Regions from separate parts of the Eubacterium sp. AM05-23 genome, predicted to be linked through region 1. Evidence: riboswitches for the same ligand, from Rfam matches in the RefSeq annotation. Region 1 holds a riboswitch; the other holds the start of a gene.
The links. Region 1 has a riboswitch for cobalamin ahead of nikB (nickel ABC transporter permease). Riboswitches for the same ligand answer to the same signal wherever they lie in the genome.
Positions count from the first base shown of each region.

Region 2: another riboswitch for cobalamin. It lies ahead of DW091_RS17860 (DUF2284 domain-containing protein); the one in region 1 lies ahead of nikB (nickel ABC transporter permease).

Region 1 is NZ_QUDF01000011.1:129,378-136,381, forward strand. It holds gene DW091_RS15255 (ABC transporter ATP-binding protein) at 1-539, opposite strand, end outside; gene DW091_RS15260 (ABC transporter ATP-binding protein) at 523-1,308, opposite strand; gene DW091_RS15265 (ABC transporter substrate-binding protein) at 1,339-2,907, opposite strand; gene nikC (nickel transporter permease) at 2,975-3,793, opposite strand; gene nikB (nickel ABC transporter permease) at 3,794-4,762, opposite strand; cobalamin riboswitch at 4,903-5,083, opposite strand; gene DW091_RS20730 (hypothetical protein) at 5,132-5,257, opposite strand; gene DW091_RS15280 (M14 family metallopeptidase) at 5,319-6,293, shown strand; gene DW091_RS15285 (heavy metal translocating P-type ATPase) at 6,406-7,004, shown strand, end outside.
Region 2 is NZ_QUDF01000016.1:15,197-22,200, reverse strand. It holds gene DW091_RS17880 (fructose-specific PTS transporter subunit EIIC) at 1-986, opposite strand, end outside; gene pfkB (1-phosphofructokinase) at 1,004-1,906, opposite strand; gene DW091_RS17870 (DeoR/GlpR family DNA-binding transcription regulator) at 1,884-2,654, opposite strand; gene DW091_RS17865 (peptidoglycan DD-metalloendopeptidase family protein) at 2,951-4,339, opposite strand; cobalamin riboswitch at 4,733-4,907, shown strand; gene DW091_RS17860 (DUF2284 domain-containing protein) at 5,020-5,625, shown strand; gene DW091_RS17855 (hypothetical protein) at 5,650-6,180, shown strand; gene DW091_RS17850 (sugar-binding domain-containing protein) at 6,163-7,004, opposite strand, start outside.

The sequences.
Region 1 (7,004 bases):
TCGCAGACCAGCACCTCCGGGTTCAGTGCCAGCGCTCTGGCAATACCTACCCGCTGAAGCTGGCCGCCGCTCATGTTGTGGGGGTAGCGGCTCATAAAATCCGCGTCCAGCTCGACCATCTCAAGCAGGGCCGCGGCCTTTTCCATCCGCTGTTTCCGGGTAATCATGCCAAAATTCATGAGTGGCTCGGTAATGATGTCGCCCACCCGCATCTTTGGACTGAAAGAGGCGGCAGGATCCTGAAATACCATCTGGATATGCCGGCGGTTCTGCCGGGCCGCTTCGCCCGAGAATCCGGCGATATCCTTTCCTCTAAAGTATATCGCACCCGAGGTAGGCTTTTCAAGCTGAACCAGCATTTTAACAAAGGTGCTTTTTCCGCAGCCACTCTCTCCCACAATGCCCAGGGTCTCGCCGCACCGCGCTGTCAGGCTGACGCTGTCGCAGGCCTTGAGCGTGCGCCCGCCTGGGGTGTGGAAGCATTTGGTCAGCTCTCTGGTTTCCAGGACAATTTCATGTTTTTCAGACAAAACGCGCACCTCCCAGCTCCGGCACTGCGGCCACCAACTCTTTCGTATAATTTTGTTTCGGGTGAAAGATCACCTCTTCCCGGGTGCCGCTCTCCACGATCTGCCCGGCCCGCATGACAATGATCCGGTCCGCCATATACGCGGCCACCCCCAGGTTATGCGTGACGATCATGATCCCTGTGCCAAAGTCCTGGCGCAGAGCCATCATCTGGCGCACGATCTGGGCCTGGGTGGTCACGTCCAGGGCGCTGGTGGGCTCGTCGGCCAGCAGCAGATCGGGCTCAAACACCATGGCCATGGCAATGCCCACCCGCTGCCGCATGCCGCCGCTCAGCTGAAAGGGATAGCTGTCCATAATATTTTCTGCGTCGGGCAGTCGCATGCGCGTCAGCATTTCAACGGCCCGAGCCCGGGCAGCGTCCTTTGAAACGGCTTTATGGGTCTGGATAAAATCCACAAACTGCCGGCCGATTCTGCGGATGGGGTTGAGCATGCTGCCGCTGTCCTGAAAAATCATGGCGATGCGGCTGCCCCGCAGGGCCCGCCAGGCTTCCGGGCTTTTTTCCAACAGGGGCTCCTCCTCAAAAAGGAGCTCTCCGCCGGTAACCCGCCCGCTTCCTGGCAGCAGGCCGAGAATGGAACGGATCACCGTGGTTTTTCCGCTTCCGCTCTCTCCCACAACGCTGATGATCTCATGTCTTTTCATGTGCAGGTCAAAGTGTGCCACAGCTGGCGGCTTCTCACCGTACTGGACGCTCATGTCCCGGATTTTCAGCATCTTTTTCTCCTCTCGTTATCGTGTTTTTTCCTACTGTGCTGGTTTGATTTCTTTGGTCAGCCAATAGTAATCCGCTGGCAGCATCTCAACACCGGTAATCTTCCTGCTGGAAATAATGTTGGTTTCTGGATAAGCATAGAAAATGCTGGCCGCGTCGTTCATGATAAGCTGCTGGGCCGTAATGACCAGCTCCTGCCGTTTAGCCGTGTCAAACTCGGTGGACAGCTGGTCTAAGACCGCGTCGACCTCAGGGTTGCTGTAGCCGGCCGTATTGGCGTTTTTGTTTTCATCGGTATGGGTTTTCCAGTATTCTTTCAGGTAGTTTTCCGGGTCGCCGGTGTTGGCGGTGATGACGTTCCAGATTAACAGATCGTACTCGCCGTTTTCCTGCATATCCAGCAAAGTGGTGTATTCGTAGGTCTCGACCTTGACGTCAATGCCGATTTCCTTCAGGTTGGCCTGGGTAGCGGTGGCCAGGATAGGCAGCTCTGCGCGGCTGTCGTAAATAACGTACTGGAGCGTCAGGTTCTGTCCGTCCTTTTCCACAATACCGTCGCCGTTGGTGTCCGCATAGCCTGCCTCGGCCAGCAGCTGTCTGGCGCTCTCCAGATTATAGGCGTTTTCATCCTTCAGGGTGTTAAAACCGTAATCCAGAGACGGCGGAATCGGGGCTTTTCCGGCCTCAAAGGTGCCGTGGAGCAGATTATCCGCGTAGGTCTGGCGGTCCAGGGCACGGATCACCGCCTGGCGCACCTTCAAATCGGCCAGTGCTCCGCGCTGGTTCATAAAAGAAAGCACGGTCCGCAGCGACGCGATGCTGTTGATGTCAAACTGATCGTTGCCCTCAAACAGCGATAGATCGCTGCTGCTGATGTTGACGGCCATATCTACCTCGCCCGACTGCAGGGCCATAGCGCGGGTGTTGGCGTCATCAATGACCTGGATGTTCACTTCACTGTAGGGGACCTCACCATCCCAGTAATTTTCATTTCTTGCCACCACACATTTTTCCTTGTCAAAGGATTTAACCGCGTAAGGCCCTGTGCAGATCGGCCCGTCCGTGGCAAAGGCCGTGGTGTCCACAGTGGTATCCACGATCAAAAACAGCGGGTCGGCCAGGCAGCCAGGCAGCCCTGGCGTAGGGTTCTTGGTCTTGATCACCAGGTTTGATCCGTCTACGGTTATAGACTCATACTGGAAAAAGTCTGAGCTGGCGCGTTTGCTCATCTCAAAGGTCCGCTCCAGCGATGTCTTGACCAGGTCAGCGGTCAAGGCTGTACCGTTAGAAAACTTGACGCCGTCGCGTATTTTAAAGGTCCAGGTCAGGTTATCGCTGCCCAATTCCCAGCTTTCTGCAAGCCAGGGCTCTGCGCCCATCTCCTCGTTGAATTTTACCAGTGTTTCACCCACGCCATAACGCATGACCACCCAGCTGAAATACTGCTCGGTGGGTTCAAGCGTATCCGCAAAGCTCGTCACTCCAATGTTCAGCTGATCTGAGACCCCCGAAGATCCTCCGCTGCTACCGCAGCCCGATAACCCCGTTGCCGTCATGGCCAGAATCGCCACTGCCAATACCAGTTTCTTAAATTCACTCATTTTGTCTCCTCTCATATTCATATGAAAATTAAAATAAAAACGTTGTTTGCTCCGCAGGCCCGCTGCCCTAATCCTGACGCGGGTCCAGTATATCCCGGAGCCCGTCGCCCATCAGGTTAAACACCGAAACCACCATAAAAATAGCGATACCGGGGAACAGCATGAGCCAGGGCGCGGTCTGCAGATACTGCCGCCCCTCGTTAAGCATCAAGCCCCATTCCGGCGTGGGCGGCTGTGCCCCCAGCCCCAGAAAGGAGAGGGCCGCCAGTTCAAGCATCATGGTGCCCACATCCATGGCCGCGGTCACAATCATGGTCGGAATGATGTTCGGTACGACGTAACCGCCCAGTACCCGGCCGGTCCGCGCCCCAGTAACCACCGCCGCGGAGATGTACGCGCTGTTTTTGATCTTGAGTACCAGGCTGCGGCTCAGACGGGCGTATTTTGTCCAGCTCACCACTGCCAGGGCAATGACCGTGTTAAAGAGGCTCGGCCCCAGCATCCCGGCAATGGCAATGGCCAGAACCATGCCCGGAAAAGAGATCATCATATCTGATATCCGCATGATCACCGCGTCCACCGCACCGCCGAAATAACCGGCTGCCATCCCGAGAAACGTGCCGGCCGCAAAGACAATAACTACCAGCGTCAATGTCATTTCCAGCGACGCCCGCGTCCCGTAGATAATCCTGGACAGCTCACAGCGGCCCAGCTGGTCTGTGCCGCAGGGGTACTCCGCCGACGGCGGCCTGAGAGCGTTCTGCATAATGGTCTCATAGGGATCATGGGGCGCGATCCACGGCGCAAACACCGCGATCAGAACAATCACCACCGCCAGAATCCCGCAGATAGCAAAAAGCCTGTTCTGTCTGAAAAAAGCTTTCATTTACGCTTTTACCGCCTTTCTTCTCACTTCCCGGTCCAGCCCCCGCAGCCTCGGGTCCAGATAACCGTAGGAGAAATCCACCAGCAGATTGATGACCATGTAAATCAGGGCGATCCAGATCACATAGCCCTGAACCAGCGGATAGTCCCGGGCTGCAATGGCGTTCACAGCCATTTTGCCCAGGCCGGGCCAGGAGAAAATAATTTCCACCACCGCTGTACCGCCGAGCAGCGAACCCAGGGACAGGCCCAGCAGGGTCACCAGCGGCAGCATGGCGTTTGGCAGCACCTCCCGCCACAATATGGCCGATTCCTTAAGGCCCCGGGCCCTGGCCCCAGCCACATAATCCTGCCGTAACTCCTCCAGTACAGCGGTGCGCACCTGTCTTGTGTATTTGGCCGACATGGCAATGGCCAGTGTGACTGCGGGCAGTACCAGCTTCATAAAGCCTGTGCCCGAGGTGGCGATGGGAAACCAGTTCAGCTTAAGGCCAAACACGTACAGAAGCACCAGGCCGATCCAGAAGCCTGGAAAGGATACACCGATAAAGGACAATCCCCGTACCAGGTAATCCGGAAATCGATTCTGGTACACGGCTGCCAGAATCCCCAGGGGAATGGAGATCACAAGCATCAGAATAAGCGACGCGGCCGCCAGCTCCAGCGTCGGGCCAAGGCAGTTAAGCAGTACCGCGCTCACTGGCGTTTTCGAGGAATAAGACGTCCCCATATCCCCGGCCACAAAGCCCTTAAGCCAGTTGCCATACTGCACCAGAAACGGGTCATTGAGGCCCATCTCCTCCCGGGTTTCCGCTAGCAGCTCCTCAGACGGCGGCGTGCCGCCGGCCACCAGCATCAGCTCGGCCGGGTCACCGGGAGATAAATAGGTCAGGCAAAAGGTCAGAAAGCTGATGCCAAAAAGCACCAGTACGATTTGCAGCAAACGGTTAACAAGCTGTTTCGTGTTCAATAAAGAAATCCTCCTCTGTCAAAATGGCAATACGGGTAACAATCCGAAACGGAGAATAAAAGGGAAAGGGCATGAAAATCATTAAAAAAACAGCCCAGACGGCTGAATGAAAACAAAGCCCTCCTATCTACCGTAAGATTACTGAAAACAACAATACAAGCAGGTCTCCTGACTTAAGTTCTTCGTCTGTCCACGCCTTCCCAAGGCTGCGCCTCAGTGACATCTTGCGGACAACTCCCTATTACAGTGACGGGATCGTACCGGATTCGCACCGGTTTCTCTTTTAATCCCCGATCGGGAACTTGTATTTGGCATGATTAAATTTTTTAAACAAATATTTCACTGTGGTAAACTGTGAAATTGCTTAAATTATACTGGACTTTCACGCACTTGTCCAGTCTTTTTTAAAAATAAAAGCATTAAATTTAAACGGATACCCCCACCCGGTATGTTTTTTACTTTTATTTTTTTCTGCTTGACATTGGTTTTCGCCATGCCTTATACTCAAGGCAATCGGCTTAAATTAAAATTATTTCAAAAGTGAAAGGAGTCCGCAATGGAAAACAACCTATCAATCGGCACACTGACCGCCTCCCCCGGCGAGAAAATCCAGGGCATGCTGCCCATCCCGCACACAGAAATCGAGGTTCCCGTCACCCTGGTCAACGGCACGGGTGATGGAAAAACCGTCCTCATCACCAGCGGTATCCACAGCTGCGAATACGTCGGCATCGAGGCTGCTATCCAGCTGGCCGGCGAGCTTGACCCCGAAAATGTAAACGGAAGCCTGATCCTCATACACCCGGTCAATGTCCCCGGGTTCGAGTCCCGCTATCCAACGCTTATGCCCGGAGACAACAAAAACCTCAACCGCGTTTTTCCAGGCAGCCAGGAGGGCACCCCTGCCGACCGTGTCGCGCATTTTTTTGAGTACAGCCTTTATTCCCAAATTGATTTCTACATTGACCTGCACTGCGGCGAGATTTTTGAAGACCTGACCCCTTACGTGTATTACGTAGGCGCGGCAGACGAGACCGTGTCCAGAGCTGCCCGGCAGGCCGCCCTTCACGTCGACGTGCCCTATATGGTCAAATCCACTGCCACCACCGGGGCTTACAATTACGCCGGCGTTCTTGGCATTCCCAGCATCCTGCTGGAGCGCGGCTGCGCAGGGCGTTTTACCCAGGAAGAAGTGAACGCGGATAAAAAGGATGTCATCAATATTCTGAAGCACCTGGGCGTGCTGCCTGGCGCACCCGAGCTGCGGCACCGCCCTGTGGATTTAACCGATCTGGTCTACCTCATGCCCACGCGCCACGGTCTCTGGTATCCCGATGTAAAGGTGGGCGAGCTCATCGCCAAGGGCCAGCGCCTCGGTGAGGTCAGGGATTACTTCGGCAAAACGCTTGACACCTACCACGCCGAATACGATGGTGTTGTCCTCTACCAGTCCGCCACCCTCTGGACCGATGATTTCTGTGAGCTTATCACCTACGGCAAATTTGCGGAAACCGCAGGGATGACCCGTTAATTTTTACTTTTACCCCTTGACAAACCTCCTCGGGACAGTTAATATTAACATATGAACAATGATTCATATGTTTTATTCATCATATTTAATCCAACTTTCCGAGGAGGCCATTATGGCAACAAAAACTTATATACTTGAGCACCTGGGGTGTGCTGACTGCGCTTCAAAAATCGAGCGCAAAATCGCAGCCCTGCCCGGTGTCAGCGAGGCTAACATCGTCTACGCGACCAAACAGCTCCGCCTCACCGCCGAAGATCCAGACGGGCTTTTGCCGGAAATGCAGAAAATCGCTGTTTCCTACGAGCCGGATATTCTCATTACTGAGCGGAAACGCCGTTCACTGAAAAAAGCACCCGTAGCCGCCGGGCATGCTCCTCACGATCACAAGGAGCACCATCATCACGACGCGGAATGCGGCTGCGGACATGATCATCACGAGCATGAGGAGCATCACCATCATGACGCGGAATGCGGCTGCGGGCATGATCACCACGATCACGAGGAGCATCACCACCATGACGCGGCATGTGCCTGCGAACACGACCACCACGATCACGAGGAGCATCACCACCATGATGAGGCCTGCGGCTGCGGGCACGATCACCATGAGTACGAGGAGCATCATCACCATGTCCCCGGCCATCCGGCGGATTGTCAATGCGAGCTCTGCCGCCACGGCGAGGAATACTGTGACATCTGCGGTGAGAGTCT
Region 2 (7,004 bases), on a different contig from region 1:
ATATGGGAAACGCCATTCATGAGATCCTTGTAGATCTTGCGGCCAATACTCTGCTTTTCGCCGCTGTCAGCAGTGTTTTCTTCCTTGCTGTCAGCATGATAAATGGGCGCCTTGCCCTCCAGTGCATGGCTGATCAGCTCTTCAGGCTTATGGATACCATCGGCTACCTTGGTCTGAATAACCGGCTTGCCATCAAAACGGGCCATGGGCACATTTTTATCCGCAGCCACGATAATGGCGTCGGCATTGGCAATTTCGGCACGGGTCAGTTCATTCTTAACGCCGCCGGAGCCGTCTGTTTCAACCTTGATACTGACCCCCATGTCCTTGGCTTTGCCCTCTAAGGCTTCAGCGGCCATATATGTATGGGCAATCCCGGTTGGGCAGGCAGTTACAGCCAGCACCTTCGGGTATCCAGTATCCACCTCAGCCGCTGCTTCACGCACTCTGGCCTCCTCGGCTTCTACCTTTTCCACAGCCCTTTCCGCTGCGTTTTCTTTTTCCTTTTTGGCGTCTTCCTCGCCAAATTTTTCTGTTTCTTTCTGGTCGATAAGCTTCAAAAATTCATCCTTGTCCGTCGCGTTTATAAGCTTTTGTCTAAAATCCTCATCCATGAGCATCATGGATAAGCGGCTTAACAGCTCAAGATGTGTATCGTCAGAATTATCCGGCACAGCAATGGCAAAGAGCAGATGGGCAGGCTGCCCGTCCATGGATTCATAGTCGGTGCCTTCCTTGCTCACCATAACAGCCAGTCCAGCTTCCTTCACAGCGCTTGTTTTGCCATGCGGGATGGCGATCCCTTCGCCGATTCCGGTCGTTCCCTGTTCCTCTCTGGCAACAACGGCTTTCTTGTAGCCTTCCTTGTCATTAAGGTTTCCGGTCGCGTCCATGAGCTCAACCAGATTATCAATGGTCTCGCTCTTGGATGCAGATTTTCCCTGAAGGTCAATGCCTTCTTTTTTCAGTAAATCTGTAATTCGCATTTCTTTTCCCCCTGGAATTAGATTTTATTTAAAAGGTCAGAGACCTCTTGTCTGGTTGCCAGCTCTTCCGAGAAAGCACTGGCACTGCCGGCAGCCACGCCCATTTTAAAGGCAGCCGCCAGGTCGCCGGATTCCAGATAGCCTGCCAGAAAGCCCGCCACCATGGAGTCGCCCGCACCCACAGAGTTTTTAACCTTACCCGTGGGCGCCGCACTTTTATGCACACTGCCATCCTCGTTCAGGAAGATGGCGCCATCGCCTGCCATGGAAACCAGCACGTTGCGCGCGCCCATTTCCTGAAGTTTTTTACCGTATAAGATAATCTCATCATCGTCTTTAAGGGTAAGCCCAAACATATCGCCAAGCTCGTGATTGTTGGGCTTGATCAAAAACGGATGGTATTTTAAAACCTTTTTAAGCAGCTCCTTTGTGGCATCTACCACAATATCAATGCCCCGATTCTCAAGCCGCGCCATGATACGCTCATAGGTGTCTGACGGCATGGAGCTCGGAATACTGCCCGCCAACGCCAGCACATCGCCCTTTTTTAGCCTGTCCAGCTGGGCGAAAAGCTTTTCCAGCGCTTCCTCAGAAATCTGAGGCCCGCGGCCGTTGATCTCGCTCTCCTCCTGGGATTTAAGCTTGACATTGATGCGGGACAGCCCGTTTTCGATTTCGATAAAATCAGAGCTGCATCCAAAGTCCCGGACACGCGTCTCGATTTCTCTGCCGGTAAAACCAGCGATAAAGCCCAGGGCCACGTTGTCAAAGCCGAGGTTTTTAAGCACAATGGAAACATTGATGCCCTTACCGCCAGGGAACAGCCGCTCCGAGGCGGTACGGTTTACCTGGCCGGTTTTAAAATCATCGACCTTTACAATGTAGTCCAGGGATGGATTAAAGGTCACTGTGTAGATCATTTTTGTCTACCTCCATTATCTCTGTGAATTTCAGGTATTTATGATCCTGTAAATCCGTGGTGATGATCCTCGCGCTGCCGATGTCGCCAAAGGTAACGGAAGAAATTTTATTAAATTTTGAAGGGTCGCTCAGAATGTAAGCGTCCCGGCAATTATCAAAGGCTTCCTTTTTAACCATGGCCTCGTGCACGTCTGGCGTGGTGTATCCTGCCGTTGGACTGATGCCATTGGTGCCGAAAAAGCCAAGGGTAAAATTATATTTCCTAAGGGCTTCCACAGTTTCCTCGCCCACCATGGCTTCGGTAGAGACCCGGAGGTGTCCGCCCGGGATAAAAACTTTATACCCCTTTTTAAGGAGTTTATTTGCGTGTCCAAGGCCGTCGGTCACATATGTCGCTTCCTTTTCGCTGATATAGTCAATGAGCGCCTCGGTAGTTGTCCCCGCGTCAATAAAGACAAAGTCGCCTTTATGAATGAGCGAAGCCGCGTACTGTCCAATGCGCTTTTTTTCCTCACTGTACTGCCCGTGTTTATAAGCCACATCGTCTTCATTTGTTGTATAGCTGTTGTCAACGGCTGTCGCACCTCCATGAACCTTATGAACCAGACCCATTTCGTGCAGGGCGGTAAGATCCCGCCGCACCGTTGATTCCGAGCTTCCGAGCAGCTCCGTCAGCTCCTGCACGGTCACTGCTTTTTTGTTCTCCACGGTTTTTAATATAATGCTAAATCTTTCCTCTGTTAACATCTCTCTGTCCTCCGCAACTGTATAATATCACCATTTTCAGTCATTGTCAAGCATTTTCATTCAAAAAACTTCAAAAATAATCAAACATTTCCTATTTCCTGCCTTAATACTGATTGTAAATGACTGAATTTGACTGTTTAAGCCTATCATGCCCGGGTATAAAAGTCAACAAACACGAAACACTGGCGGCCGGACCACCGCCCCGGTTCTTTACAAAAAATAAAAAAAGAACCAAACACGCGATTTGGTTCTTTTTTATCAGTGATATGCATATACTAATTTTTTCGATCATGACATCAGACGTTATCGCCGTCCTTGATGTCAAAATAGTCTGGTAAAAATTGCTGAACGTCGTTAATGCGGATTTCAAAATGGGAGTGCGGTCCGGTTGAGTTACCAGTGCTGCCCATTAACGCTACGACTTGGCCCTTTTCGACCCGGTCACCAACGCTTACCTTAAATTCGGAGTTATGACCCATTCTCAGGACAGTTTTTCCATCGTCCATCATAATGTCAACGCATAATCCGTAACCGCCAAATTCACTTGCCCGGATGACTGTACCACTCTGCGGTGCGTAGATCGGCGTACCCATTGAGTTCGCAATGTCTACTGCAAAGCAGCCTGCGTGGCTTCCTGGCTTGTCTAAAGCGGAAATATTACCGGTTGCCGGTAAAATAAAGTTGCCTTTCTTTGAAGACATGGTCGGGTACTGCTTCGTTCCCTTTGAAACAATCTGAGCCACCGGCTCTTTCGCAACTGTTTCGGATAAGGTTGTTTCACTCACAACCTTACCGTCTTCATAGACGGTTTCGACTTCCTTATCAAGTTGTCCGTTCACACCTTGCTGTGTAACTACAGTTTGATCAACATATACATTTGGATCTTCCTGCTCAACGGTCTGGAAAGGTATGTCTTCTTTTTTAGTTGATGTTTTAGTCAGATTAATTTTTAAGATACTGGAGCTTGTCTCAGTCTCATTATTCTGGTTTTCTACATTCTCATTACTATTATTTTCAACGGTACCTTCAGCTGCTAAAGCTTCCTCTTGGGCTGGCTCATTGCTTTGGTCTCTTGCCACATCGGCTCCACCACGGCTTGCTACCTGGATTGGAGCGTTCGTACTCTCTTCACTCTTACTCGGATTAGTATTACCTGTTGCTAAAAGATTAGCGCACTCGTCCGGACTGTTTAAGTCCTCGAGCGGAAAATTCTTAGGCGTTTCTACAACGTCGCTCTGGATGTCGCATTTTACCAGCTTATCTGTACCCTGTACGTTACCGATCTTATTAATTGCACCTGCAATACCGGCCTGTACCTGATCAGATGAAGCCAGGTTTCCAACTTCCTGTCCGTCAACCTTTAATTCTACACCATGAACGCCGACCCAAAGGTTCTGCGCGTTCAATGCATCAGTAAATTCTTCCTCTGACAACATTGGTTTATTAAATGTGATGCTCTTTTTAATCTGTATATCATTGTAGACATATGCTGTTTCGATCGACGTTTTCGATCGCATATCCTGCTCTACCTGATCCAGACTCTGTGTAAACACAGCCGCATCCTTTGTATAGCCTAAAACCTCTCCGTCAACCATTACCTTGTAACCAAGACAGGTTGAAGAAAAGAATCCGAGAAGAAGCGCTACACAGAAACCTGTGAATACGACTTTTTCTCTTTTGCTCAAGTGCTTGGCGTAATGCGCAAGCTTCTTAAAAAACATTTGGAGCTTGCCACTTGAGCGATGGCTTTCGTTGCTAATGCCTAATCACCACCCTCCTATATATAATTTTGACCAAATTGTAAAGTTATTTACAATTTAGATATATTTTAACATATCCTTTGGCCCTTGCCAATACCTTAACCGAAATTACTTAATATTTTATGAAAAATTCATTAAAATATACGTGTTTTTGGTTTAATTAAGGCGGTTCTCGCCCCTTTACCGGCTTTTCAGTATTTTTTTCTTTACATTTAAGATTAAAACAAAGGGGAAAATCTTGTTGTAAAAAAATAAATTTACGAAAAACCCCCTGTCAGGGCCCAATAAACCTTGACAAAAGAAAATCAAAGGGATATGATAAAGACAACTTAATATTGTAAACATTATGTAAATGGGAAAAAGGTGAAAATCCTTTGCTGTAATCGCAGCTGTAATGCAATATGTCCCCTTATGTGCCACTGTCCGCCGGATGGGAAGGGAAGGGGAATGCCATTGTAGAGCCAGAAGACCGGCATAATGTTTTCTTAAAACGCTCCGATTTAGAGTTATTTAAGAGATACGTTCCTTAATCAATTTCGTATTTTTTGCCTTCTCTAGCCGGAGAAGGCTTTTTTATTGTACTAAATGAAGGTGAGGTCTTTCCATTGATTGAAATAAAAAAACAGGCAGAGCCTGCCAAAGAGTTTAAAGGTGACACCGTTATTAAAAGCCTGATGACCATTAAGCGGCAGCTTGAAGATAAACGCAGACTGTTCGGCATTCATGAATATGCCTTTGCCAAAACCAGCGACCTGCTGTTTTCCATGGGCACAAGGCTTTTATGCGAGGGAAACCAATGCGGCCATTACGGCGCTACCTGGGCCTGCCCGCCCGCGGTAGGCAGCTACAACAGCTGTGTCGCCAAATGCCGCTCCTACGAAAACGTCTGTCTGCTCTCAACCGTTACCGATTTAAAAGGCCAGTATGACTTTAGAGGCTGGAACCGGGCCCGCATATTTCACGAGGCCGCTACGGCCAAGTCTGCCCGTCTTTTCAGAGCCCATTATCCTGGCGCTCTGGTGCTCTCCACAGAGGGCTGTATCCTCTGCGACCAGTGCACCTACCCCGACGCCCCCTGCCGTTACCCAGACCAGATTTTTCCATCCGTGGAAGGCTATGGCATCGTGGTCATGGATCTGGCCAGCAAAACCGGCCTTTCCTATAATAATGGCCCCGAAACCGTTACCTATTTCAGCTTTGTGCTGTTTTAGCCCGATTCAGAAAGGAGAACCGCCATGAACCTGACTATTTCGCCCATCTCCACGGCCGAGCCCCTGCCCCCGGCCGTCGCTGTTTCCGATCTTCATGCGCTCAAAGAAAAATACAGCGTCCTCAAAAAAAAGGCCGCCACAGCCTACTGCGCCCTGGACGGCGTCCTCTCCCTTTTTCAGGCCATCGCCCAGGAAAAAGGGATTGACTTTAACCCTGTGGTTTTCTACCCCATGTCCTCCTTTGTGAGAGAACGGGACATCTGCAGGATGACAGAGCTGCTGCTGGAAAGCGCCTTTTCCGCCGGAGAAAAAAGCGTAGACTTCACCATCAACCTTTTTAACGCGGGCGTTATCTCCCTGTCCATTAAAACCGAGCAGCCCTGCCAGCCCCTTCCCCAGTATACCGAAGAGCTCCAGGCGCTCACTGCCGCCTATGACGGCATCCGGGACACCCGCCGAATCGGCGGCCGGGAGCTGACTTCTTTTATACTGAGACACAGCCCCGACCACGCCGAGGAGCGTTTTGGCAGCGATCTGCTATACGTCCGTTTTTAAAATCTTCTCAGCCGTCACCTCATCAATGATAAGGTGGCGCGCGAACCCGGTGTTCAGGCAGCCGATGGCCGATCCTACATTAGCCTCCACAGGCACAATGCCAATAAAATTCTTAATTTTAGAAAGCGGCCCCAGCGGAATCTGTATGGCAAAATCATCCTCACCTTTTATCTGCTGTCCCTTCCAGTTAAAAAAGTAAGACAGAATATTGGAGGTCGCCCGCTCCGTGATCAGCCGCCGCCCAAAGCGCAGGGCAGTGGCGTGGTCCGGCACACAGGGGTAGCCGCCAAGGGTCACCAGTGCGGTGTCTGTCTTTTTCCACAGGGCCAGAATACTGTTATAATTATCTGTCGTCACAAATAAATCCCGTTCCTGCTTGGTCGTAGGAAAGGCCGGCGAGATCAAAAAATCCGCCTCAAATCCCGTTTTTCGGGCAAAATCCGTAGCCAGCTCATTGGGATGGTAGCCCTTGTGCGGCACTGTGGCCGTCCCGATCAGCGGACAGACTTTCCCGCTGTACTGCCCAGCAAGCTCCCTGCCCGCTAAAATATCAATGACACGGCTGATATTATAACCCCAGCCAAGGCCAAGGATTCGGGTTTTAGGCAGGATTTCCAAAAGAAAATCCACAGCGGCTTCATAAAGACGCTCCTGGGTTTCGTTCTTATCCTCTGTGCAGCTGACCACCTGACAGCTCTTTAAGCCAAACCGGTTACACAGTTCCCGGCTTTTTCCAATGCTGGTGCTGTCAAAAGATTTGATCTCAATTTTAACAATACCTTCTTTGCGGGCTTTGTTCAGCAGATTGCTGACCGAAGGCCGCG